Hyphomicrobium denitrificans ATCC 51888: one gene and its partner. Each later gene encodes a partner of the first gene's protein in a complex. Links are inferred from orthologs where the notes say so. Each region holds a gene or a part of one and is shown in the gene's direction. Other genes may lie near its edges. The genes, in order: trxB and trxA.

Region 1 (11,444 bases):
GGCAGATGTTGTGGCGTACAATGGAGCGGGCAAATTGGCTCGCTGCGGTTTTGTTTTTGCTGGGTACGCTCCCTGCGCTTCACGCCGCGCGCGCCGAGGAACAAGCCGCCGCCAAACCGCTTCCCGCCACGACCGAAGCCGCGCTCCTGATGAAAGAGATTGTGCCGGAAGCGCCGGTCTATATCCGCGTCTTCAAGGAAGAGTCGGAACTCGAAGTCTGGAAGGCGCGCCCGAACGGCCGCTACGCGCTCGTGAAAACATTCCCGATCTGCAACTGGGGCGGCACGCTCGGCCCGAAGCAGACGCAGGGCGACCGCATGTCGCCCGAAGGGTTTTACGCGGCGACACCCGGCGGCATGAAGCCCGACAGCAAATACCATCTCGCGTTCAACATCGGCTATCCGAATGCGCTCGACCGCGCGCTCGGACGAACCGGCGCTTACATCATGGTGCACGGCGACTGCCGCAGCGTCGGTTGCTTCGCGATGTCCGACAAGCTGATCGAAGAAATCTACGCTTTCGTGCGCGATGCGCTGGCGGCTGGCGAACCATCCGTTCCGGTGCACGTGTTCCCGTTCCGCATGACCGCTTCGAACATCAAGCGCCACGCCGACAATCCCGCACGCACGACCTGGGCTCCGCTGAAACAGGCCTACGACGATTTTGCCGAGACGCGGGAACCGCCGAAGGTCGGCATGTGCTCAAAGCGCTACGTCGTCAATTCGCTGACGCCGGTCGGCATGGACCCGAACGCCGCCTGCCCGACCTTGATCGGCAAACGCCTCGCACCGTTGTCGCCGCGCATGTCCAAGCGCCTCGCCAAGAACGATCCGAGTCTCGAAGCCCAGGGCAAGAAATTGAAATCGGCCGAAGCTTCATCCGGCATCGGCGGCTTTTTCACGAGCTTGAGCTGGGGCTCGACGACGGCGACCGTCAGCCGTCCGTCCCGCCAGAGCAGCGACGCCAGCCTCGGCGCCGTGCAGCCGCTGCTCAATCCCTGAGCCGCTGCGGTTTTCCGTCTTTCTGCCCACGGGTTGCCGAAGCCGCCTCGCACCGGCTATGCCACGGCGTTCGAACATCACAGCAGGAAGACCGCAATGCCGAAGGGATATGTCATCGCCCACGCCACCGTAACCGACCCTGAGAAGTGGGCGGCTTACGTCGCGAAATCGAAAATCGCGCTCGACAAGTACGAGGGCAAGCCGATCGTGCGCGGCGGCCGCCACGAGATCGTCGAAGGCAACGGCACCGCGCGCAACGTCGTCCTCGAATTCCCGAGCTACGAGCACGCCCACGGCTATGCGACGTCGCCGGAATACGCCGAAGCCAAAGCGCTCCGCCAGGGCGCCGGCACGCTCGACATCACCGTCGTCGAAGGCGTCTGATCTTTTCCGGTCATCCGAAGCCGATCGCATCGGATGACCACTTCACGCGAGGCTCCTGCGATGCCGCACTTTCCTTCGGGCGATGGCCGTCCGCCGTGGCGCGCGCTCGTGCTGACGCTGTTCCCGGACGCATTTCCGGGACCGCTCGGCGTTTCGCTCGCGGGCCAGGCGCGCGACGCCGGCATCTGGTCGCTCGACACGCTCCAGATCCGCGATTTCGGCCTCGGCAAGCATCGTCAGGTTGACGATACGCCCGCAGGCGGCGGTGCCGGAATGGTGCTGCGCGCCGACGTTCTCGGCCCGGCGCTTGATCACGCCTCAACGCTCTCGCCCGATGCGCCGCTGATCTACCTGTCGCCGCGCGGCACACCGCTGACGCAGAGCTTGGCGCGTAGTCTGGCCGAAGGCCCGGGCGTGACGCTGCTCGCCGGGCGGTTCGAAGGCATCGACGAGCGCGTCATCGCCGCCAAGGGGCTGAAAGAAGTCTCGATCGGCGACTACGTCCTCGCAGGCGGCGAGGTCGCGGCCATGGTCCTGATCGAAGCCTGCATCCGCTTGCTTCCGGGCGTCCTCGGCGCCAGCGAAAGCCTCACCAGCGAAAGCTTCGAGACTGGCCTGCTCGAATATCCCCAGTTCACGAAGCCGCGCGACTGGCAGGGCCGTGCCATCCCGGACATTCTGCTTTCCGGCGATCACAAGAAAATCGAGGCGTGGCGGCGGGAACAATCTGAGAAATTGACGGCCGACCGGCGGCCCGATCTGCTACACCCGCCGCACCAAAAGCGCTCCTAAAGCACGCCATCAAACCTTCGCCTTTGCATGGTCAGGATTTTCCTGGACAAATGCGTCTGGGGAAAGATTCGGGGCGCGCCCGTCGCGGCATATGCGGCGGGTCGCGCGAAAGTGCTTCCGGAAAAGTGGGAACCGGTTTTCCGATAAGAAGCACGACAAAACAAAGAGCTAAACGCCAGTGCGTGCGTGACCGATCGGGACGGGGCAATGGGGAACTTCAAGAGCATTCTGTTCGGCGCGGTTGCGGCTTTGGCAATGATCCAGCCAGCTTTCGCGGACCCAACGCCGAGCGAAACTTCGGCACAGGCAGCGCCTGCGCCCGCACAGCCCGAAGCAACGCCCGAAACGCAAGCAACCCCCGAAGCCACTTCAACGCCCGACGCCGTCGCGCCGGCGGCAGCCGCCGACGATCCGGTCCTCGGCGTCGCGCGCTCGAAGCTCGCCGCTGCGAAGGCATCCGACGACGAGCGCGAGAAAATGGATCAGACGGCGCTCACCGAATTTTACGCGGCGCGCCACGGCGACGGACTTTGGGTGACCGCGTCCGGCGTGAAACCCGAAACCAAAGCCCTCATCACCGAAATCGAAAACGCCAACGCCTACGGTCTCGACGCCAGCGCCTTCAAACTTCCGATGCTCGAAAACGGCGCGCTGACCGCGACCGACACCGACACGCTGGCCGATGCGGAAATCCAGTACTCGACAGCAGCCCTGCAATACGCGCGCTTCGCGCGTGGCGGACGCATTCCCGACCCCGCCGAAATGCTGACGACCGAATTCGACCGCCGTCCGCAGTGGATCGACCCCGCAACCGTGATCAAGGCTCTGGCGGACTCGCACGAACCCGACGCTTACCTACGCAGCCTGCATCCGCAACAGCCGCAGTTCGAAAAGCTGCGCCAGCTCTACGTGACGATGCTGCCCGCCAACGGGAACCTCGCGAAGCTCAGCCCCGCCGCCAAGCGTCTTCGCGCCAACATGGAGATGTGGCGCTGGATGTGGCCCGACATGGGCGACTTCTACGTGCTGAACAACATCCCCGAGTTCATGCAGTACGTTTACAAGGACGGCGAAATCATTCGCTCCGCCAAGATCGTTGCAGGCGAAGTCGATAAGAAATCGACGATTTTCTCGCGGCCTTTAAAATACGTCGTGCTTCGCCCGGCATGGCGCGTGCCGGAAAGCATCATGGTCAACGAGCTGTGGCCGAGCCTCATTCGCGGCGGCGGGCTCATGCGCCAGTATGGCCTTCAGCTCCAGACCAAGGACGGACGCCGCGTCGACTGGCGCCAATATGATTGGTCGTCGACCGACATTCGCAACTTCATCGTGCTCCAGCCGCCCGGTCCGAAGAGCGTCCTCGGCCGCGTGAAGTTTTCGTTCCCGAGCCAGCACACGATCTTCATGCACGACACGCCCGACAAATGGATGTTCCGTCCCGCCCAGCGCACGCTGAGCCACGGCTGCCTGCGCGTGCAAAATCCGATGCAGCTCGCCGAAATGGTCTTGAAGGAAGACAAGGGCTGGGATGCCGCCAAGATCGCCGAGCTCGATCGCTCGGGTCCCCTCAACAACGAGGTTCCGATCTCGAAGGAAATCCCGATCCACCTCGTCTATTTCACCGCCTGGGTCACGGACGACGGCAAACTGAAAACCTTCAACGACGTCTACGGCCACGAAAAGCGCGTGACGCTGGCGCTCGACGGGCAATGGTCGAAAATCAAGAAGGGCCGCAATCACCTCGCGCCGGTCGAGCCGAGCTTCAATCCGGCCGCGGTCGCTTCCAAGTCTCGCGGCCGCGACACTGCCACCGCCACCCGGCGCTCCGCGCAAACGAACGCGACGCTCGGGGACATCATCGGCAGCGCCTTCGGGCTCTGAGGCTGAGGCTGGAAACGTCGCGTTAAGTCTTGCGCGACAAACCATCGGAGCGCCCCTTTCCACTCGACAACGGGGGGCTCTTCGAGTATCAGCGGGGCCAACAAGACTTCCCCTCAAACGGGTAGCCCATCAGGGGCTTGCATGACCGGCTCGGTCGAAATACCGCCAGCCGATCCTCTGCGTCATCAAAAAACGAAACGGAATCAACAAGATGAATATTATCCAACAGCTCGAACGCGAGCAGATGGACGCCGTCCTTTCCAAGCGCGGCATCCCTGAATTCGGCCCCGGCGACACCGTTAAGGTGATGGTCAAGGTCATCGAGTCGGCCGAAGCCGACCCGAAAGACAAGAAGAAGAAGGTCGAGAAAGAGCCGACCGTCCGCTTCCAGGCCTATGAAGGCGTCGTGATTGCCCGCTCGGGCGCCGGCCTCAACGAGAACTTCACGGTTCGCAAGATTTCTTACGGCGAAGGCGTCGAGCGCGTTTTCCCGATCTACTCACCCTACATCGCCGAGATCGAAGTCCTCCGCCGCGGCAAGGTCCGCCGCGCGAAGCTCTATTATCTCCGCGGCCGCCGCGGCAAAGCCGCCCGCATCTTCGAGCGCACGGACGCGCGCGCACGCCGTCTCAACGCGGCTTGGAAGGGCTTCAAGAAGCCGAAGGGCGAGGCCGATGATCTGACCCGTATCAACGGCATCGACATCGACCTGCAGAACCGCCTGAAGCATCTCAACTGCTACAAGATCGAACAGATCGCCAACCTGTCGGACGAAGACATCGCCAACATCGATGAGACGCTGAACCTCAAAGGCGCCATCGAGAAGCAGGATTGGATCGGCCAGGCGCAGCGCCTCGTCGCCGAACTCACGGCCGCTGAAGTTCCGGCTGAGGAAGCCAAGGAATAAGTCGGCTGATCTGAAATCGACGTCCAAGGATGAAGCGCCGGATCTCGTGTCCGGCGCTTTCTTTTTGCGCCCTTGGGCAAACGCAGGACTGCGATAGCCAAAAGAAAAGCGGCGGCCGATGAAGCCGCCGCATCTCAGTCTTTCATCGCGGCCTTTACTGACCCGAAAGCACGAACTCGACACGCCGGTTGAGACGGCGGCCTTCCGGCGTTTCATTGTCGGCGACCGGATCGTCCTCACCCTTGCCGACAGCCGTCAGCTTCGACGCTTCGACCCCCGCTTTCGTCAGGAAATCGACGATCTTCTTCGCGCGAAGCTCGGACAGCATCTGGTTGCCCTCCGATGAGCCGACGCTGTCCGTAAATCCGCGAACCTCGACGACGACACCGGCACAAGCCTTCAGCGCCGTTACGAGGGCCGACAACGCGGTGCGGCTCGCCGGAGCGATGGCAGCGCTGTCCTCATTAAAGCGCAGCGTCGCGGCCTTGGCATTCGTTGCAACCGTTTCGCGGCATGCTTCCCCTGAGGGTGCCGCTGCTTCCGATGCCGCCGGCGCAGTGGCGGCGTTGTAGTCGGGATTCATTTTTGCAGGTTCCGCCCAGGCCGGGTTATTCGGAGCTGCGCTGCCTCCGTAATAGTCTGTCGTGGCCTTGCCACCGGTCGGAGGCGGTGCTGCGTCTTCCTCGGCCGGAGATGCAGCAGCAGCCGGAGCTTCCGTTGCCGCTGGCTGAGCCGTCTCCGCAGGTGCGGCCGGCTCGCTCGAATAGTCCGGGTTCATCTTGGCCGGAGCGGCCCACGCCGGATTCTGCGGCGACGGCGATCCGCCGTAGTAATCCGTTGTCGCTGTCCCACCCGTTGGAGGCGGAGACGTATCCTCGGCCGTCTGAGTTGCAGCCGCTTCGCCGGATGTTTCGCTTCCCGATGGCGCTGCCTCAGCTGCGTCATCCGACGCGGCGGGCGCGTCCGACGAGTTCGCCGCGTAGTCGGGGTTGAACTTCGCCTCAGCCGCCCACGCCGGGTTTTCAGCTGCCGCGCTGTCGCCGTAGAAATCGGTCGTCGCCTGACCGCCGGTCGCCGGAGGCGCGGAGTCGTCCTGCGCAACCTTGATCGTCGCCCGGGTCGTTCCCGAACTGAACTGAACAGCGCCGTCGCGCATCAGCTGCGGCAGTGGACTGGAAGTGGATTGCACGCGGGTCGCGTCACGAGCGCTCAGCATCTCGACCGTCGTCGTCGCATGCCCTATATTTACGCTCGCGAATTGAAACATCAGCCCGACGCAAGAGACCCCTCCAAGGAGAGGCGCACGGAATTGCAACATGGGTTTTCCTCCTGTGCTCGCGGCGCCCTTGGCAAAGGCGCTCTTTTATAGCGGGATAGTTTGGCACTAAATTGCAGTCGCAGCCATATAAGTTCCAGTCCGGAGCAACATGTCGAACGTTGAAGTAAATAGAAGCGCCACGCGCGACGGCAAAATCCCGCTCCATGATGCGGAAGCCTTTGCTGCAATGCGCAAAGCCGGACGGCTTGCCGCCGAAGCGTTGGATATGCTTGTTCCCATCGTGCAGCCCGGCGTCACGACGGCTGAGATCGACGATCTGGTGCTCGCCTTCGCCCTCGATCATGGCGCACTGCCGGCGACGCTCAACTATCGCGGATATCGCTACGCGACGTGCACCTCGATCAATCACGTCGTCTGTCACGGCATGCCCAACGACAAGCCGCTGCGTGTCGGCGACATCATCAACATCGACGTCACATTGATCGTCGACGGCTGGCATGGCGACACCAGCCGGATGTATTCCGCTGGTGAAGTCTCGCGCCGCGCCCAACGCTTGATGGACGTGACGTACGAATCCCTGGTGCGCGGCATCGCGGTCGTTAAGCCGGGCAACACGACCGGCGACATCGGCGCCGCGATCCAGACCTTCGCCGAAGATGAGCGCTGCAGCGTCGTTCGCGACTTCTGCGGCCACGGACTTGGGCGCGTCTTCCACGATCGCCCGAATATCCTCCACTACGGCGAACCGGGCGAAGGCGTGATCCTGGAACCGGGCATGCTGTTCACGATCGAGCCGATGATCAATCTCGGCAAGCCGCACGTCAAAATTCTCGCCGACGGCTGGACCGCGGTCACGCGGGATCGCGAGCTGTCCGCACAGTTCGAGCACACGGTCGGCGTCACCGAAACGGGATGCGAAATCTTCACCGCGTCGCCCGCCGGTTACGACTTCCCGCCTTACAAGTTGCGCGCCGCCGCCTGACGGACATAGCCGATGTCGCACTCGAACGGGTCTGGCGACGATAAGGCAAGTGCCGCGGAGCAGGGCGCGCTGTTCGGCGGCGCGCCGCTCAAAACAAAAAAAGCCGTCGACGACAAGGCCGGACATCGCGGGCGCTTGCGCGAGCGATTCACGAACGGCGGCGCGGATGCGGTGCCCGACTACGAGCTTCTCGAGATGATCTTGTTTCGGGCGTTTCCGCGCATCGACACGAAGCCGATCGCGAAACGCCTGCTCGCTCGCTTTGGCTCGTTTGCGGAAGTCGTCTCGGCCCCGCCGGATCGCCTGAAGGAGATCGAAGGCGTCGGCGACCGTGCCGTCCAGGAACTGAAGCTGATCAAGACGGCGGCAGAACGCCTGACCAGGGGCGAGATCAAATCGCGCCCCGCGCTGTCATCCTGGAGCGGCGTCCTCGATTATCTCCGCCTCGCGCAAGGCTTCGAAGATCGCGAGCATTTTCGCATTCTCTTCCTCGACAAGAAGAACGCGCTGATCGCCGACGAAGTCCAGGGGCGCGGAACCGTCGACCACACGCCCGTCTATGTCCGCGAAGTCGTGAAGCGGGCGCTCGAACTGTCCGCAACCGCGATCATCCTGGTGCACAATCATCCGTCGGGCGATCCAACGCCGTCGCGCGCCGACATCGACGTCACGAAGCAGATCATCGATGCCGCGAAACCGCTGGGCGTCACTGTCCACGACCACGTCATCGTCGGCCGCCACGGCCACGCCAGCCTCAAGGCATTGCGATTGATCTAAGGACCTTCGCTTTTATTGATCGCACTGTCGTTGCGCGTGTCGCGCATCGTTGCGTAGACGACGAGCGAGAGGCCGATGCAGATCGTAACGTACCAGAAAAAGTCCGTCTCGCGTCCGGCCTGCTTCAGCCAGAGCGCGATATATTCGGCCGTGCCGCCGAACAGCGCCACCGTCAGCGCATAGGGCAATCCAACGCCCAGCGCTCGCACTGAAGTCGGAAACAGCTCCGCCTTCACGACGGCGTTGATCGCTGTGTAGCATGATACGATCGCGAGCCCAGCCAAGATAAGAAAAAAGGCTGTAAGCGGATCTTGCGTCGATTGAATTGCAGTGAGCAGCGGCACTGTAAACAGGACGCCGAGCACGCCGAACGTGATCAGCACGGGACGTCGTCCGATCTTGTCCGAGATCGCGCCGACGACGGGCTGCATCAGCATGTAGACGAACAACGCGGAAGCCGAGATCAGCGTCGCGGTATCCTTCGAAAACCCCGACGTGTTGACCAGAAATTTCTGCATGTAGGTCGTGTAGGTATAGAACGCGAGCGTGCCACCGAGCGTCAATCCGACGACGATCGCGACTTCCCTCGGATGCGCGAACAGAGCCTTGAGCGAGCCCTCACGCCGCTTTGAGCGATGGAACGCTTCCGTCTCGGCGAGATCCCGCCGCATGACGTAAGCGACGACGGCAAGAGCCGCGCCGATCGCGAACGGAATGCGCCAGCCCCAGGCATCGAGTTCGGCCGGAGTCAGAACGAATTTCTGCAGCACGACCAGAACCAGCATGGCCGCGAGCTGCCCGCCGATCAGCGTCACGTATTGGAAGCTCGAATAGAAACCGCGCCGCTCGGCTGTCGCCATTTCGGAAAGATAAGTGGCGCTCGTGCCGTACTCGCCACCGAGGCTCAGACCTTGGATCATCCGCGCCACAAGCAGGATGATCGGCGCCGCGATGCCGATCGTCGCGTAGACGGGTGTAACGGCGAGCAGCGCCGAACCGAAACACATCAGCAGAACCGACGTCGTCAGCGCCACACGCCGGCCGTGGCGGTCCGCCATGCGCCCGAACAGCCATGCCCCAATCGGACGCATCAGGAACCCGACTGCGAAGATGGCGGCCGTGTTGAGGAGCTGCGCCGTCTGATCGCCTGCCGGAAAGAATGCCTTTGCGAAGTAAAGCGAGAACGCCGCGTAGACGTAAAAATCGTACCACTCGACCAGATTGCCGGAGGAGCCGATCAGGATGGCCCTGATTCTCTCTCGCATTCCGAGCACCGGCGGCGCTGTCGGCTGCTCGTTCATCCAATCAGACTCCCGGTTTTGCACCAAAATAGGCCAGCGGCTCTCCGCGCACGCCTGACGGATGCCCCTATTGCCGCGCCGGCCCTGCCTGTCATTGACGATCCGATCCCGCGTCCCCTAATTATCTGCCCTTCCCGGAGCTTTGAACCATGACCAAGAAACCGCACCATTCCAAGGTGATCGTCCTCGGCTCCGGCCCGGCCGGATACACGGCAGCCATCTACGCGGCCCGCGCCATGCTCGCTCCGACGCTCATTCAGGGCTCCCAGCCCGGCGGCCAGCTTACGATCACGACCGATGTTGAGAACTATCCCGGTTTTGCCGAGCCGATCCAAGGCCCTTGGCTGATGGAGCAGATGCAGGCGCAGGCCGAGCACGTCGGCACCAATATCGTGATGGACCAGATCAACAAGGTCGATCTGCGCGCTAGGCCCATCCGCCTCGAAGGCGATAGCGGCGACATCTACACGTGCGATGCGCTGATCATCTGCACCGGCGCCCAGGCGCGTTGGCTTGGTCTGCCGTCGGAAGCGCATTTCCAGGGGCACGGCGTCTCCGCCTGCGCCACCTGCGATGGCTTTTTCTACAAGGGCAAGGATGTCGTGGTCGTCGGTGGCGGCAACACCGCCGTCGAGGAAGCGCTGTTTCTGACGAACTTCGCCAACAAGGTGACGCTCGTCCATCGTCGCGATTTTCTGCGCGCCGAAAAGATCCTGCAGGAGCGCCTGTTCAAGAACCCGAAGATCGAGGTCATCTGGGATAGCGCCGTCGAGGAAGTCGTCGGGACGACGACGCCGAAGTCCGTCACAGGCGTCGTTCTGAAGAACGTCAAAACCGGCGTGACGTCCAAAATTCCGGCGGACGGATTTTTCGTCGCCATCGGTCATGCGCCAGCGACCGAGCTGTTCAAAGGCCAGCTCGAGACGACGCCGTCTGGCTACCTGATTACGGCGCCCGACTCGACGGCAACGGCGATTCCGGGCGTGTTCGCGGCAGGCGACGTCAAGGACGAGGTTTTCCGTCAGGCTGTGACGGCGGCAGGCATGGGATGCATGGCCGCGCTCGAAGCCGAACGGTATCTCGCCAAAGTCGAAGCCCAAGCGGACGCAGCCGAATAACGCCTCGACTGACCAACACTGCATTGTAACGTGACCGTGTTTCGCTAGACTTCGCCGCCGCTTCAGAGCCGCGCCCGATCGGGTGCAACATGGCCAATTACCGAAAGCGTTGAAGATGGATTGGGACAAACTGCGTATTTTCCACGCGGCAGCGGAGGCCGGCAGTTTCACGCATGCCGGCGAGCAGCTGCACATGAGCCAGTCCGCAGTCAGCCGCCAGATCTCGGCCCTCGAAGCGAACCTCAAGGTCACGCTCTTTCATCGTCACGCCCGCGGCCTCGTTCTGACGGAACAGGGCGAACTTCTCAATCGCACCGTCGCCGAGGTGTTCGCGAAACTTCAGACCGCCGAAACGCTGCTGTCGGACTCGACCTCGAAACCGTCGGGCGATCTGCGCATCACCGCGCCGATCGGCTTCGGTACGATCTGGCTGACGCCTCGGCTGCAGGAATTCGGCGACCTCTATCCCGAAATCCGCGTCGAGCTGATCCTCAACGACGACCAGGTCGATATCGGCATGCGTGCCGCCGACGTTGCGATCTGGACGCGCGAGCCGGAACAGGCCGACCTGATCCGCCGTTCGCTGTTTGAAAGCCGGGTTCGCGCCTTCGCGTCCGCCCAGTACCTGCGCAAGCACGGAACGCCGAAAACGCTGGCCGAACTCGATCAGCACCGGATTATCGCCTACACGGGCATTCCGGCGCAGCACCTCGACGCCATGTCGTGGATCGAGAAGGCCGGGCGTGAAGGAGCGGCGCCGCGCGAGGCTGCGCTCAGGGTCAACAGCGTCGTCGCGATCAAGTACGCCATCCAGGCCGGCATCGGCATCGGCATGATCCCCGACTACATGAGCGACGAGCAGTCGGACCTCGTGCCCGTCTTGGCCGAATTCGAGCAGCCCTCGCTGAACCTGATCTTCGCCTACGCCGAGGAATTGAAAGCCTCGAAAAAAGTCCAGCTTTTGCGCGACTTTCTGGTATCCAAGATCAGCCGGTTTCGGTAAACCGCGAAGCTTTCCTGAT
Region 2 (11,248 bases), 1.1 Mb from region 1 along the record:
TCCGCGCGTTCGTCGAAGCCTCGGGATGGGGCGGACCGGAAACGCGCCTCGTCTACTTGCAGGGCGATGCTTCGCCCCGGCGCTATGCGCGCCTCACCAAGGCCGATGGCGCGCGCGCGCTTCTCGTCGATTCCCCTCGCCGTCCCGACGGTCCGCCGATCCGCGATGGTAAGCCCTACAGCGCCATCGCGCACCTCGCGGAAGATGTGACGGCGTTCGTCGCCATCGCCAATGCGTTGCGCGAAGTCGGTGTTTCGACGCCTGAGATCCTCGCGGAAGATTTCGCGCAAGGTCTGCTGATCGTCGAGGATTTCGGCGACAAGGTTTTCGGTACGGAAGTGCAGCGTGGCGCGGACCAGAAAGCTCTGTGCCTGCGCGCAACGGATGCGCTGCTGGCTTTGCAGGCCGTTCCGCCTCCGCAACACATTCGCCTGTCAGATGGCTCCAGCTTCACGCTGCCCGACGCCGATGAAGCCGTGCTCGATATCGAAACGCAGTTGTTGCTCGATTGGTATTGGCCCGCGTTGCACGGAAGCCCGGCACCTCAAGCCGCACGAGATGAATTCACCGCCGAGTGGCGGCGCATTTTCAAACGCGTCTTGCAACAGCCGCGTTCATGGCTACTGCGCGATTATCATTCGCCGAACCTGATCGCGCTCGATGACCGCGCACCCCCGCGCGATGTTGGAATCATCGACTTCCAGGACGCGATGCGCGGGCCGGCGGCTTACGACCTCGTCTCGCTGCTGCAGGACGCGCGAATCGATGTTTCCGAGGCCATCGAGCGGGACCTGCTCGAGCATTACCTCAAGGCGATGACGAAACGCGACGCCGCTTTCGATTCGCAGGAATTCCGTTTCGCCTATGCGGCCCTCGGCGCGCAGCGGAACACGAAAATCCTTGGCATTTTCGCACGCCTTGCGATGCGTGACGGCAAGCGGCAATACCTCGCGCATCTGCCAAGGATCTGGGGGTATCTCGAGCGCGATCTCCGGCATGAGGGGTTGCTGACACTTTCGGCGTGGTATGACCGGAACCTGCCTCCGAAGCTCAGGGCGCAACCGCTGACGATTTAACCGAATTCCGGAGAACTCGCCGATGACCTCCACGAAGCGCCCGACCAGCGCCTTTGTGCTCGCCGCCGGAAAAGGCGAGAGGATGCGGCCCTTGACGGAGACACGGCCGAAGCCGCTCGTCCCGGTTGCCGGAACGCCGCTGATCGATCAGGTGCTCGACCGTTTGGCCGACGCGCACATCACGGACGCGATCGTCAACGTCCATTACCTCGCCGATCAGATCGAGGACCATCTCCGCGATCGCAAGTCTCCCAAGATCACCATCTCCGACGAACGCGGCGAATTGCTCGATACCGGAGGCGGCGTCGCAAAGGCGCTTCCGAAGTTGGGCAACGCACCGTTCCTCATTCACAACTCTGACTCGATCTGGGTCGAGGGCATGGGGTCCAATCTCGACCGTCTGATCGACGCCTGGGACGACGCGACGATGGACAGCCTGATGCTGGTCGCGCCCATCGCAACGAGCGTCGGTTACGACGGCGCTGGCGATTTCCAGATGGACGCTTCCGGACGACTGACGCGGCAGACCGGCGCGCGTCTCGCGCCGTTCGTCTTCGCGGGCGTCTCGATTGCGCATCCGAGGCTTTTCGACGGCGCGCCGAAGGGCGCATTCTCGCTCAACCGGCCCTGGAATGCCGCCATCGAGAAAGGCCGCCTGTTCGGCGTGCGGCTCGAAGGGATTTGGATGCACGTCGGAACGCCGTCCGCAATCGCCGAAGCAGAAAACGCGATCGCGAATTCGATGACGGCCGGCTCGACGCTTCCGGGAGAAGACTGATGGCTGCGAACATTTTCACGCTGCCTCCCGGCGTGCCGTTCCTCAAGGCCGTCGCACGCGCGATCCTGAACGGCGACCTTCCTGCTCCGGGCGGCGCCGCACCCGATCTGCTCAAGCTGCCGAACATCACGCTGCTTCTGCCGACGCGGCGCGCCGCCCGCACTGCACGCGACGCGTTTCTGTCCGTCGCGAACACGCCTGCGATCATCATGCCGCGCATCCGGCCGATCTCGGAAGGCGATGACGATCGTTCGCTGATCTCGTCTCTCGCAGGCGATGGTCTGTCGAGTGCTTCGGCGCTCGATCAACCTCCCGCAATCGATCCGCTCGACCGAACGCTGGTCCTGATGCAGCTGATCAGCCATTGGCGCGCAACGATGGCGCAATCGGACGCCGACAGAAGTTCTGGCTCGACGCCAGCCCAGTCCGCGCGTCTCGCGGCCGAACTCGGCAAGCTCATGGACGACATCGAGCGTGAGAACGTCTCGCTCTCAGACATTCAAAATCTGGTTCCGGAAACCTATGCCGAGCACTGGCAGAAGACCGTCGACTTTCTCAAGATCGTGACCGAGTTCTGGCCCGCGCATCTCGAAGCCAGCGGCATGACCTCGCCCGAAGCACGCCGCAATGCGCTGATCCTCGCCGAGGCCGAGCGCATCGCGAAGCTCGCGCCGGACGAAATCGTGATCGTCGCCGGCATTACGGGGTCCATACCCGCGACCGTTGAATTGATGCGCGCGGTGGCCGCTCGTCCGTCCGGAGCCATCGTGCTTCCGGCGCTCGATCAATCGCTGGACGATGCCAGCTGGAGCGCGATCGTTTCTGGCCATCCCGAGCATCCGCAATTCGGCTTGAAGAAATTATTGGACGGGCTCAACGTCGAACGTGGCGCGGTGCTCACGCTGCCGGGATTTGAGGCCGGCGATGTTGACCGCACGCGCTCGGCCTTCGTCAGCGAATCCATGCGTCCGTCGTCTTCGACCGATCAATGGCATCGCTATGCGACGACGGCTGACAAAGGCGAACTTGAGAAGGCCCTTGCCGGGATATCGCTGATCGAAGCGCCGTCGGCTCAGGATGAAGCTGAAACCGTTGCGCTGATTTTGCGGGAAGCCATCGAGACACCGGGCCAGACTGCCGCCCTCGTTTCTCCCGATCGTCTTCTCGCCCGGCGTGTCGCGATCCGGCTCGAAGCGTGGGGCATCCGCGTTGACGACAGCGCCGGACGGCCATTCGCGAAAACGGTGCCCGGAGCTTTCCTGGCGCTCGTCATCGGCGCGATGGTCAGCGAGTTTGCTCCGGCGGAAACGATGGCCCTGCTCCGGCATCCGTTGTGCCGGCTGAAATTCAACGCATTCGACATCCGCAAATATGCGCGGGCGCTGGAGATCAGCGCGTTCCGGACGTCGTACCTCGGGCACGGGCTCGACGGCATCCGGGCGGCGCTCGAAACCGCCGAACGCGATCGCGCGGAAAAGAAACGCATGCACCCGGCCGCGCGCAGGCTCTGGTCCGAGGACTGCGACGGCGCGCGTGAGCTTGTCGCCCGTTTGGCTGCTGCGTTTCAGCCGTTGGCGGACCTATATGCGGCGAACGGCGATCAGACGTTGGCGGAATTCGCTCGCGCTCATGCCGAAGCCGCAGAAGCGCTTGCACAGCTGCCGGACGACGATGCGGCGGCCGAGGCATCCGCCAATCCGCTCTGGCAAGGCGAGTCCGGAGATACGGCGTCGCGCTTTTTTGCGAAGCTGTTGGACGACGCAACGCCAGCGGTCGCCATTTCCGCGGCCGACTACGCCGATCTCTACGCGACGTTGCTGGCCCGCGAGAACGTGCGCGAACGCACAGCGGTTCATCCGCGCATCTCCATCTGGGGACCGTTCGAAGCGCGTCTGCAGCAGCCGGATGTTCTCGTGCTCGGTTCGCTCAACGAGGGAACCTGGCCGGAAGCCGCGGAGCCGGGTGCGTGGCTCAATCGTCCGATGCGGCGCGATCTCGGATTGCCGTCTCCGGAAGAAGAGATCGGCCGCGCCGCGCACGACTTCACCTCGCTGCTCGGAGCGAAAACGATCTACCTGACGCGCGCCGAAAAGGTCGATGGCGTGCCGACCGTGCCGTCGCGCTGGCTGATGCGCATGCGCGCGCTGCTCAAGGGCATGAAGCTCGAGAGCGTGCTCGTCGCAGACAAGCCCTGGCTTGCTTGGGCGCGCGCGCGCGACCGGATCGTGGGCAAGCGCATCGCCATCAAGCCGCCGGAACCGCGTCCTGCGCTGGCGCTCAGGCCGCGCCGCATGAGCGTTACCGACATCGAACGCTGGATCGCAAATCCTTACGCGACGTATGCGCGCCATATCCTGAAGCTCGAGCCGTTGCCGCCGCTCGGCGCGTCTCCGGACGCGAGCCTGCGCGGCGCGCTCGTTCACGACGTTCTTTCGCGCTTTGCCAACGCGTTTCCGGATCGCCTGCCGGACGATCCGCTCGCAGAACTTGAAAAGATCGCGGCGGACGTACTTCAAACCTACACGGGCAACGCGCGCATCGCGGCATTCTGGATGCCGCGGCTCAAACGCTTTCTCTCGTGGTTCGCAGAGGGCGAAGAGAAACGCCGCGAGGGCGTTCGCAGCGTCATAGCCGAAATCTCCGGAGCCCTCGTGCTTGCGCCGACGCCGGATCCCTTCACGCTCACGGCGCGCGCCGACCGGATCGACGACACGGGCTCGGCCGTCATCATCACCGATTACAAGACCGGCGCCATCCCGAAGCAGGAGTGGGTCGAGAACGGACGCTCGCCGCAGTTGCCGCTCGAAGCCGCGATCGCGCTTGGGGAAACAGGATTTCCCAATCTCGCGGGACGCACGGTCGAGGCGCTTCGCTACATTCGCGCGTCGGGTGGTGAACCGGCGGGCGAAGAACGCGCAATCAAGTCGAACGATATCGGAACGCTCGCGGCGCAAGCGCGCCAAGGTCTCGAACGTTTGATTGCCGAATTCGATGATCCGGCGACGCCTTATCGCGCGCTTCGCCGCCCGAGTTACAGCTACGACTATGATGCCTACGCGCAATTGGCACGCGTCGCCGAATGGTCCGCCCATGTCGACGAGGAGGCGGCACAATGAACCTCGAAACCAAACGTCTTTCTCTCGATGCGCTGCGCGCAGAGACCGACCTCCACCAGGGCAACGCCGCCGATCCGCTCGCCTCAGCGTGGGTCAGGGCCAACGCGGGGACGGGCAAGACGCACGTGCTGACGTTGCGCGTTCTGCGCTTGCTCCTCGCCGGAACGTCGCCCGAAAAAATTCTCTGCCTCACCTATACGAAAGCCGCCGCAGCGGAGATGTCGCGCCGCGTTTTCGATCGTCTGGCCGGATGGGTCACGGCCGACGAAAAAGAGTTGGAAAAAGACATTCGCAAAGTGACCGGCGGCGACGTGTCTGTCGAAACGCTGCAACTGGCGCGGCGGCTTTTCGCCAACGCGATCGAAACGCCGGGCGGCCTCAAGGTTCAGACGATCCACGCATTCGCCGAACGTTTGCTGCAAAGGTTTCCGCTCGAAGCGGGCGTGCCGCCCGACTTCAAAATTCTCGATGACGCCGCCGCCGGCGATCTAAAGGCGCGCGCCATCGAGCAGACACTGCTCGACGCCACGTCCGAGCCTGAGACGCCGCTCGGACGTGCGCTCGACGTGATCGTGCGTTATGCGACGGATACGCAGTTCGACAAGCTGATCAGCAATGCCGTCGAGGAACGGCGTTGGCTGGACGTCGCGAACCGGCGCGAGGCCAAAGCTGGGGCGACGCTCGCCGACGTCGCGGAGATCGAAAGGCATCTGCGTCAGAGTCTCGGCGTTCGCGCAGCAATTGCAGTTCGAGAGCTGCACGAGGAATGCGCGTACGTTCTTTCCGAAAGCGATCTGCGGGAGCTGACCGAGCACCTTGCGACCGGCAAGGCGAGTGATACCGGTCATGTGCCGACTCTGCAATCGGCTGCCGGGCTGACGGATGCGCCGCGCCGCTTCGAAGCGCTTTCCGGATACTTTCTCACCGCGACCGGCGAGCCGCGCAAAACGCTGATGACGAAGGCGCTTGCGTCGTCGAAACCCGGCCTCAACGATCGCTGTCTTGCCGCGCAGCAGCGTCTCTTCGCGCTTTCTAAAGAACTGAAAGCTCTGTCGCTCGTCGAATCCTCGATGGCGCTCTACGTCGTTGCCGGTATCATCCTGCACCGCTACACGGAAGCGCGCCGCAGCGCAGGGGCGCTCGACTTCGCCGATCTCATCCTGAAGACAAAATCGCTGCTCGAAGGCGACGGCGGGCAAGCGCAATGGGTGCTCTTCAAGCTCGACGGCGGTCTCGACCACATCCTCGTCGACGAAGCGCAGGACACCAGCCCGGAGCAATGGGACATCGTCAAAGCGCTGGCGCACGAATTCTTTATGGGAGCGGCCACGCGCGACGGTTCGCCTCGTACTGTCTTCGCCGTCGGTGACGAAAAGCAGTCGATCTATTCCTTCCAGGGCGCCGACCCGAAAATGTTCGCCGACGCGGGCATCCGGTTCGCGGCTCTTGCGCGCGATGCCGGGCTCATCTGGAAGTCGATCGAACTCACGATGTCGTTCCGCACGGTGACGCCGGTTCTGGCGGCCGTCGATGCGGTGTTCGCCGACGCCGCGAAGACTCCAGGATTGACGGCCGGTGGACCACCGCCGAAGCACAACGCCATTCGGCTTGGCCATGCGGGTCTCGTCGAAATGTGGCCGACTGAAAAGCCCGACGACCTCAATGCCGCCGATCCGTGGGCGCCGCTGTCGGACACGAGCGAGCACTCGCCCGCAAACCGGCTTGCCGAACGCATCGCGGACACGATCAAAGGCTGGCTCGATCGCGGCGAGCGGCTGGAGTCGCAGGGACGCGAAATCCGTGCAGGCGATATTCTGATCCTGGTGCGCAAGCGCAATCCGTTCGCCGTGCCGATGGTTGCAGCCTTGAAGCGGCGCGGCATCGCAGTGGCGGGATCGGATCGCATCGCGCTGACCGATCAGATCGCCGTGCAGGATCTCATGGCGCTCGGAGATTTCCTCATCCTGCCCGAAGACGATCTGGCGCTCGCGGCCGTCCTGAAAGGTCCGATCTTTGGTTTCGATGACGATGATCTGCTGGCGATTGCGCCGGGACGCAAAAGCAAGACGCTTTGGTCGGCCCTGCTCGACAGCACCGGGGTCAAACCCGAGTACAGGGACGCAGCGGAGACCTTGAAGCGATGGCGCGCCAAGGCCGACTTCACGCCGCCGTTCGAATTCTTCTCGAGCGTGCTCGATCGCGACGGGGCGCGCGAGAAAATGCTGCGCCGCCTCGGGCCGGAAGCCGCCGATGTGATCGACGAGTTTCTCGATCTTGCGTTGAGCTACGATGACGGCACGCCGCCGTCCCTCACGCAGTTTCTCGCCGAGTTGCGCGCCATCGCGCCGGAAGTGAAGCGCGACATGGATCATGGCCGCGACGAAGTTCGCGTCATGACGGTGCACGGAGCGAAAGGTCTCGAAGCTCCGATCGTGTTCCTTCCCGACACATGTACGACGGCGTCCGGAGACCTCTCGGCTGCGAGCCTCGTCCGGCTGTCCGGCCTTCCGCGGCCCGACCACATTCCTGAGCCGATCGTATGGACGGTCAAAGGCACGTCGCGGCTTGAGGCCGTCACCATCGCGCGGCGCGGACGGGAAGCACGCGAGCACGAGGAGCGAAATCGTCTGCTGTACGTGGCCATGACGCGTGCGCGCGACCGGCTCTACATCGCGGGTTTCGAAGGCAAGAAAGGCCGCGCCGAGTCCTGCTGGTACGATGCGATTTCGGAAGCGCTCCTCCCTGTCGCGGAAGAGATCGACGACAACGGTAAAAAGGTGTGGCGCATCGAAACGGCGCAGACCGCCGAACTCGACCAATCGCGCGGCGAGAAAACGCGTCAGCTCGAAAGCGAGGAGAGGCCTGCCTTCGCGTCGGAACGTGCGCGGCCGGAACCAAAGCTGTCGGTGCCACTCGCACCGTCGCGTCTTGAGCCCTACGCTCCTGATGCGGAAGGCGAGCCGATCATGTCTGCCAAAGCCGATGCCGCCGCCACGTACGATGCGCCGTCGCCGCTGGCTGGAAACAGCGAGCATCGCTTCCTGCGCGGGACGCTGACGCATGCACTGTTGCAGCATCTTCCGTCCGTGGCAGCGAGCGGCCGCGAGGCAATCGCAACCGCGTTCGTCGCCAAACGCGGCGCCGTACTGTCGCGAAAGGCGCGCGACGGCATCGTCCGCGAGACGCTGGCTATCCTGTCGTCGGCGGATTTCGCGCCCCTGTTCGGCCCCAACAGCATGGCCGAGGTTCCGATCGCGGCCGTCATTCCGCGCCCTAGCGGCTCGGGACCGGCGCTGGACCTCTCGGGCCAGATCGACAGGCTGGCCGTGACCGACGATGAGGTCTTGATCGTCGACTACAAAACCAACCGGCCGCCACCCTCGGAAGTCCGATTTGTCGCGCCCGCCTATCTCTACCAGCTAGCGGCCTACAGGCTGGCGCTAGGGGAGATTTATCCGGGCCGCCGCGTCAAGGCGGCGCTACTCTGGACGGATGGGCCGCGCCTCATGGAAGTTCCCGCCGATGTGCTCGACGGTTACCAATCACGGCTTTGGGACCTCGATGTCCAGAGTCTTGACGCTTCCTGACGAAATACCTACCTCTGGGATCAGTTTTAAGGGTACGCGCGAGCGCTACTAAGCGGGTCCGGCTTCCCCCAACCCCCGGCCCGAAATGGAGAATAAACAATGGCTAACGCAGTAACAGACGCAAGCTTCGACGACGAAGTCTTAAAGTCCAACGAGCCGGTGCTCGTTGACTTCCACGCCACGTGGTGTGGACCCTGCAAGGCCATGGCTCCAGCACTGGATCAGGTTGCCAAGGAGATGACCGGCAAGATCAAGGTCGTCAAAGTCGACGTCGACGAGAATCCGCGCGTGACCGGCACCTATGGCATTCGCGCCATGCCGACGCTGCTGATCTTCAAGGCCGGCAAGGTCGCCGCGCAGCACACCGGCGCGATCGTCCAGAAGAAGAAGCTCGAAGACTGGATCAATTCCAGCGTCGCAGCGTCCGTATAAGTCCACGCGACGTTCCGCAGAACGACAAAGGCCCCGCAGATGCGGGGCCTTTCCATTTTTGGGGAAGCTTCCGAACGTGTCGGAGCTAGTTCGAGATGTCGTCCGCGCTCGGCACGACGACGGCGAAGATGTCGTGCAGCGCCGTCAGGCTTGCTTCGTGCAAGTCCTTGGCTGATGTGACGCCACCGGTCGGGCTCGGCAGAGAGCGCGTCGCCGTGGCGTTGCCGACGACCGTCGGGCGATAGCCGTGGTTGAAGGCGGCGCGCGCCGTCGAGTTGACGCAGACGTGCGTCATGAAGCCGACGAGCGCAACGTCCTCAACTCCATATCCCTTGAGAAGCTCGTCGAGGTTCGTTTTCTCGAATGAGCTCGGATAATTCTTGACGATGACCGGCTCGCCGTCGCGCGGCTTCACAGGGTCGGCAATGGCGCCGATGCGATCTTTGACGTCGTAGGGCGTGCCAGCGCCGGCGTCGTGCTGAATGTGAATGACGGGCCGGCCCGCATCGCGATAGCGCGCAAGGAGCTTCTCGCATTGGACCAGTGCGGGTTCGACGCCCTCAAGCTGCATAATTCCTTCGCGATACGTGTTCTGGCAATCGATCAGCACGAGGGCGGATTTTCCAACGGTCGTCGGCGTATTGCCCATGCCCGTGATGTCGCGAAGGGTCTTTGAAGCAGTCATGCGTTACTTCCCTAGTTATGTGTTTTCTCAATAAATTTCTGGCCGCCAATCAGACCGGCGGATGCTCTGCGCCTGTCGGCGGCGGGCCCTGTGCATCAAGTTCGTCGTTTTCTGCGTCGGTAAATACGCGCGACCGCGTCAGAAAACGAACGCCTTCGGGAGACTCGACGGAAAATCCGGAACCGCGTCCCGGAACGACGTCGATGATCAGATGCGTGTGCTGCCAGTATTCGAACTGCGACCGGCCCATGTAGAACGGCTGACCGCCGATCTCTCCCATGTAAACGTCCTGCGCGCCGACCTTGAATTCCTTGCGCGGATAGCACATCGGCGAGCTGCCGTCGCAGCAGCCGCCCGACTGATGGAACAGCAACGGTCCGTGAAGCCCTTCGAGCTTCTTGATCAGATCTTGCGACGGCTGAGTGCACGAGACTCGCGTCGCCGTCGTCGCGGACTTTTCCGGGGTTACAACGGACATGCGTTTCCTCCAAGGATGCCTTGCATCGCGAATGTCCGGGCAAACGATAGATTTCGATCCGCGATATCGAGCAACTTCACGATTTTTCTCTCTTGATATGATCGGTGCAGGCACTTTCTGCAACCGGCGTCAGGGTAAAGCGCCGGCCCGGCGCCGCTCCGATCGAAAATCCGATCGCCGGCCCAGCGGCGACGTCCAGAACGTAGGAATCGGCGCGGCATGCGACGCTGCCGTCCCGGTCTTCCATTTCGTAGACCGGAACGCCTTCGACTTCTCCGAGCAGATGATCGCGCGCGCCGAGACGCAAGGCTTCAGCTGGCAGGCAGATCGGATATTGCCGCCCGCCAACGCGGCCGCCGCTAGTGTGAAACATCAGCGGACCATGCTCGGTCGCGACGCGACGCAAGGCGGCGCATGCCTCGGGAGTTGCGGAGATCTGAACTGGCGACATTCGCGCCTCGTGTTCCGAAGGGCTCGCAGAGCTGACGGATACTAACGGCTCAATTCCTGAAACCGAAACGAAAGCGGGGCGCATCCGTTGACCGAACGCGCCCCGCCAAAACTCCCGCGTGCTAAAGCCTTAGAAGAAGCCGAGCGCCTTCGGGCTGTAGCTGACGAGCAGGTTCTTCGTCTGCTGATAATGATCGAGCATCATCTTGTGCGTTTCACGGCCGATGCCCGACATCTTGTAGCCACCGAACGCGGCGTGCGCCGGATAGGCGTGATAGCAGTTCGTCCACACGCGGCCGGCCTGGATGGCGCGACCCATGCGATAGGCGCGCGTGCCGTTACGCGTCCACACGCCCGAACCCAGGCCGTAGAGCGTGTCGTTGGCGATCGCGAGCGCTTCCGCATCGTCTTCGAAGGTCGTGACCGCGAGAACCGGTCCGAAGATTTCCTCCTGGAAGACGCGCATCTTGTTGTGGCCTTCGAGAACCGTCGGCTGGACGTAGTAGCCGGACGATAGTTCGCCGCCGAGGTCGGCACGCTTGCCACCCGTCAGAACGCGAGCACCTTCGCCCTTGCCGATTTCGACGTAGCTCAAGATCTTTTCGAGCTGGTCGTTCGAAGCCTGGGCGCCGATCATCGTGGTGGC

Evidence for each region.
Region 2: the proteins of trxB (region 1) and trxA are in contact, whole or in part, in a crystal structure (PDB 1F6M), measured with the Escherichia coli proteins. The link is inferred for Hyphomicrobium denitrificans ATCC 51888 from one-to-one orthologs.

Annotation. Positions count from the first base shown.
Region 1 is NC_014313.1:3,436,648-3,448,091, reverse strand. What follows is about bases 8,522-11,437. They hold trxB (thioredoxin-disulfide reductase), read left to right. Parts: upstream 8,522-9,453; coding sequence 9,454-10,422; downstream 10,423-11,437. Other genes in these bases: HDEN_RS16670 (LysR family transcriptional regulator), read left to right, coding at 10,538-11,425; HDEN_RS16680 (MFS transporter), read right to left, coding at 8,522-9,304. In the rest of the region: HDEN_RS16720 (L,D-transpeptidase family protein), read left to right, coding at 6-1,001; HDEN_RS16715 (DUF1330 domain-containing protein), read left to right, coding at 1,098-1,385; tRNA (guanosine(37)-N1)-methyltransferase TrmD, read left to right, coding at 1,446-2,177; HDEN_RS16705 (L,D-transpeptidase scaffold domain-containing protein), read left to right, coding at 2,385-4,058; rplS (50S ribosomal protein L19), read left to right, coding at 4,270-4,965; HDEN_RS16695 (OmpA family protein), read right to left, coding at 5,120-6,283; map (type I methionyl aminopeptidase), read left to right, coding at 6,393-7,226; RadC family protein, read left to right, coding at 7,239-8,003; more of HDEN_RS16680, read right to left, coding at 8,000-8,521.
Region 2 is NC_014313.1:2,359,233-2,370,480, forward strand. The notes cover bases 7,603-10,322. They hold trxA (thioredoxin), read left to right. Parts: upstream 7,603-8,656; coding sequence 8,657-8,989; downstream 8,990-10,322. Other genes in these bases: addA (double-strand break repair helicase AddA), read left to right, coding at 7,603-8,557; HDEN_RS11395 (cysteine hydrolase family protein), read right to left, coding at 9,075-9,674; HDEN_RS11400 (DUF779 domain-containing protein), read right to left, coding at 9,724-10,152; HDEN_RS11405 (DUF779 domain-containing protein), read right to left, coding at 10,229-10,322. In the rest of the region: HDEN_RS11375 (nucleotidyltransferase family protein), read left to right, coding at 1,099-1,854; double-strand break repair protein AddB, read left to right, coding at 1,854-4,970; more of addA, read left to right, coding at 4,967-7,602; more of HDEN_RS11405, read right to left, coding at 10,323-10,603; adh (aldehyde dehydrogenase), read right to left, coding at 10,733-11,248. UniProt on the Escherichia coli protein: Participates in various redox reactions through the reversible oxidation of its active center dithiol to a disulfide and catalyzes dithiol-disulfide exchange reactions.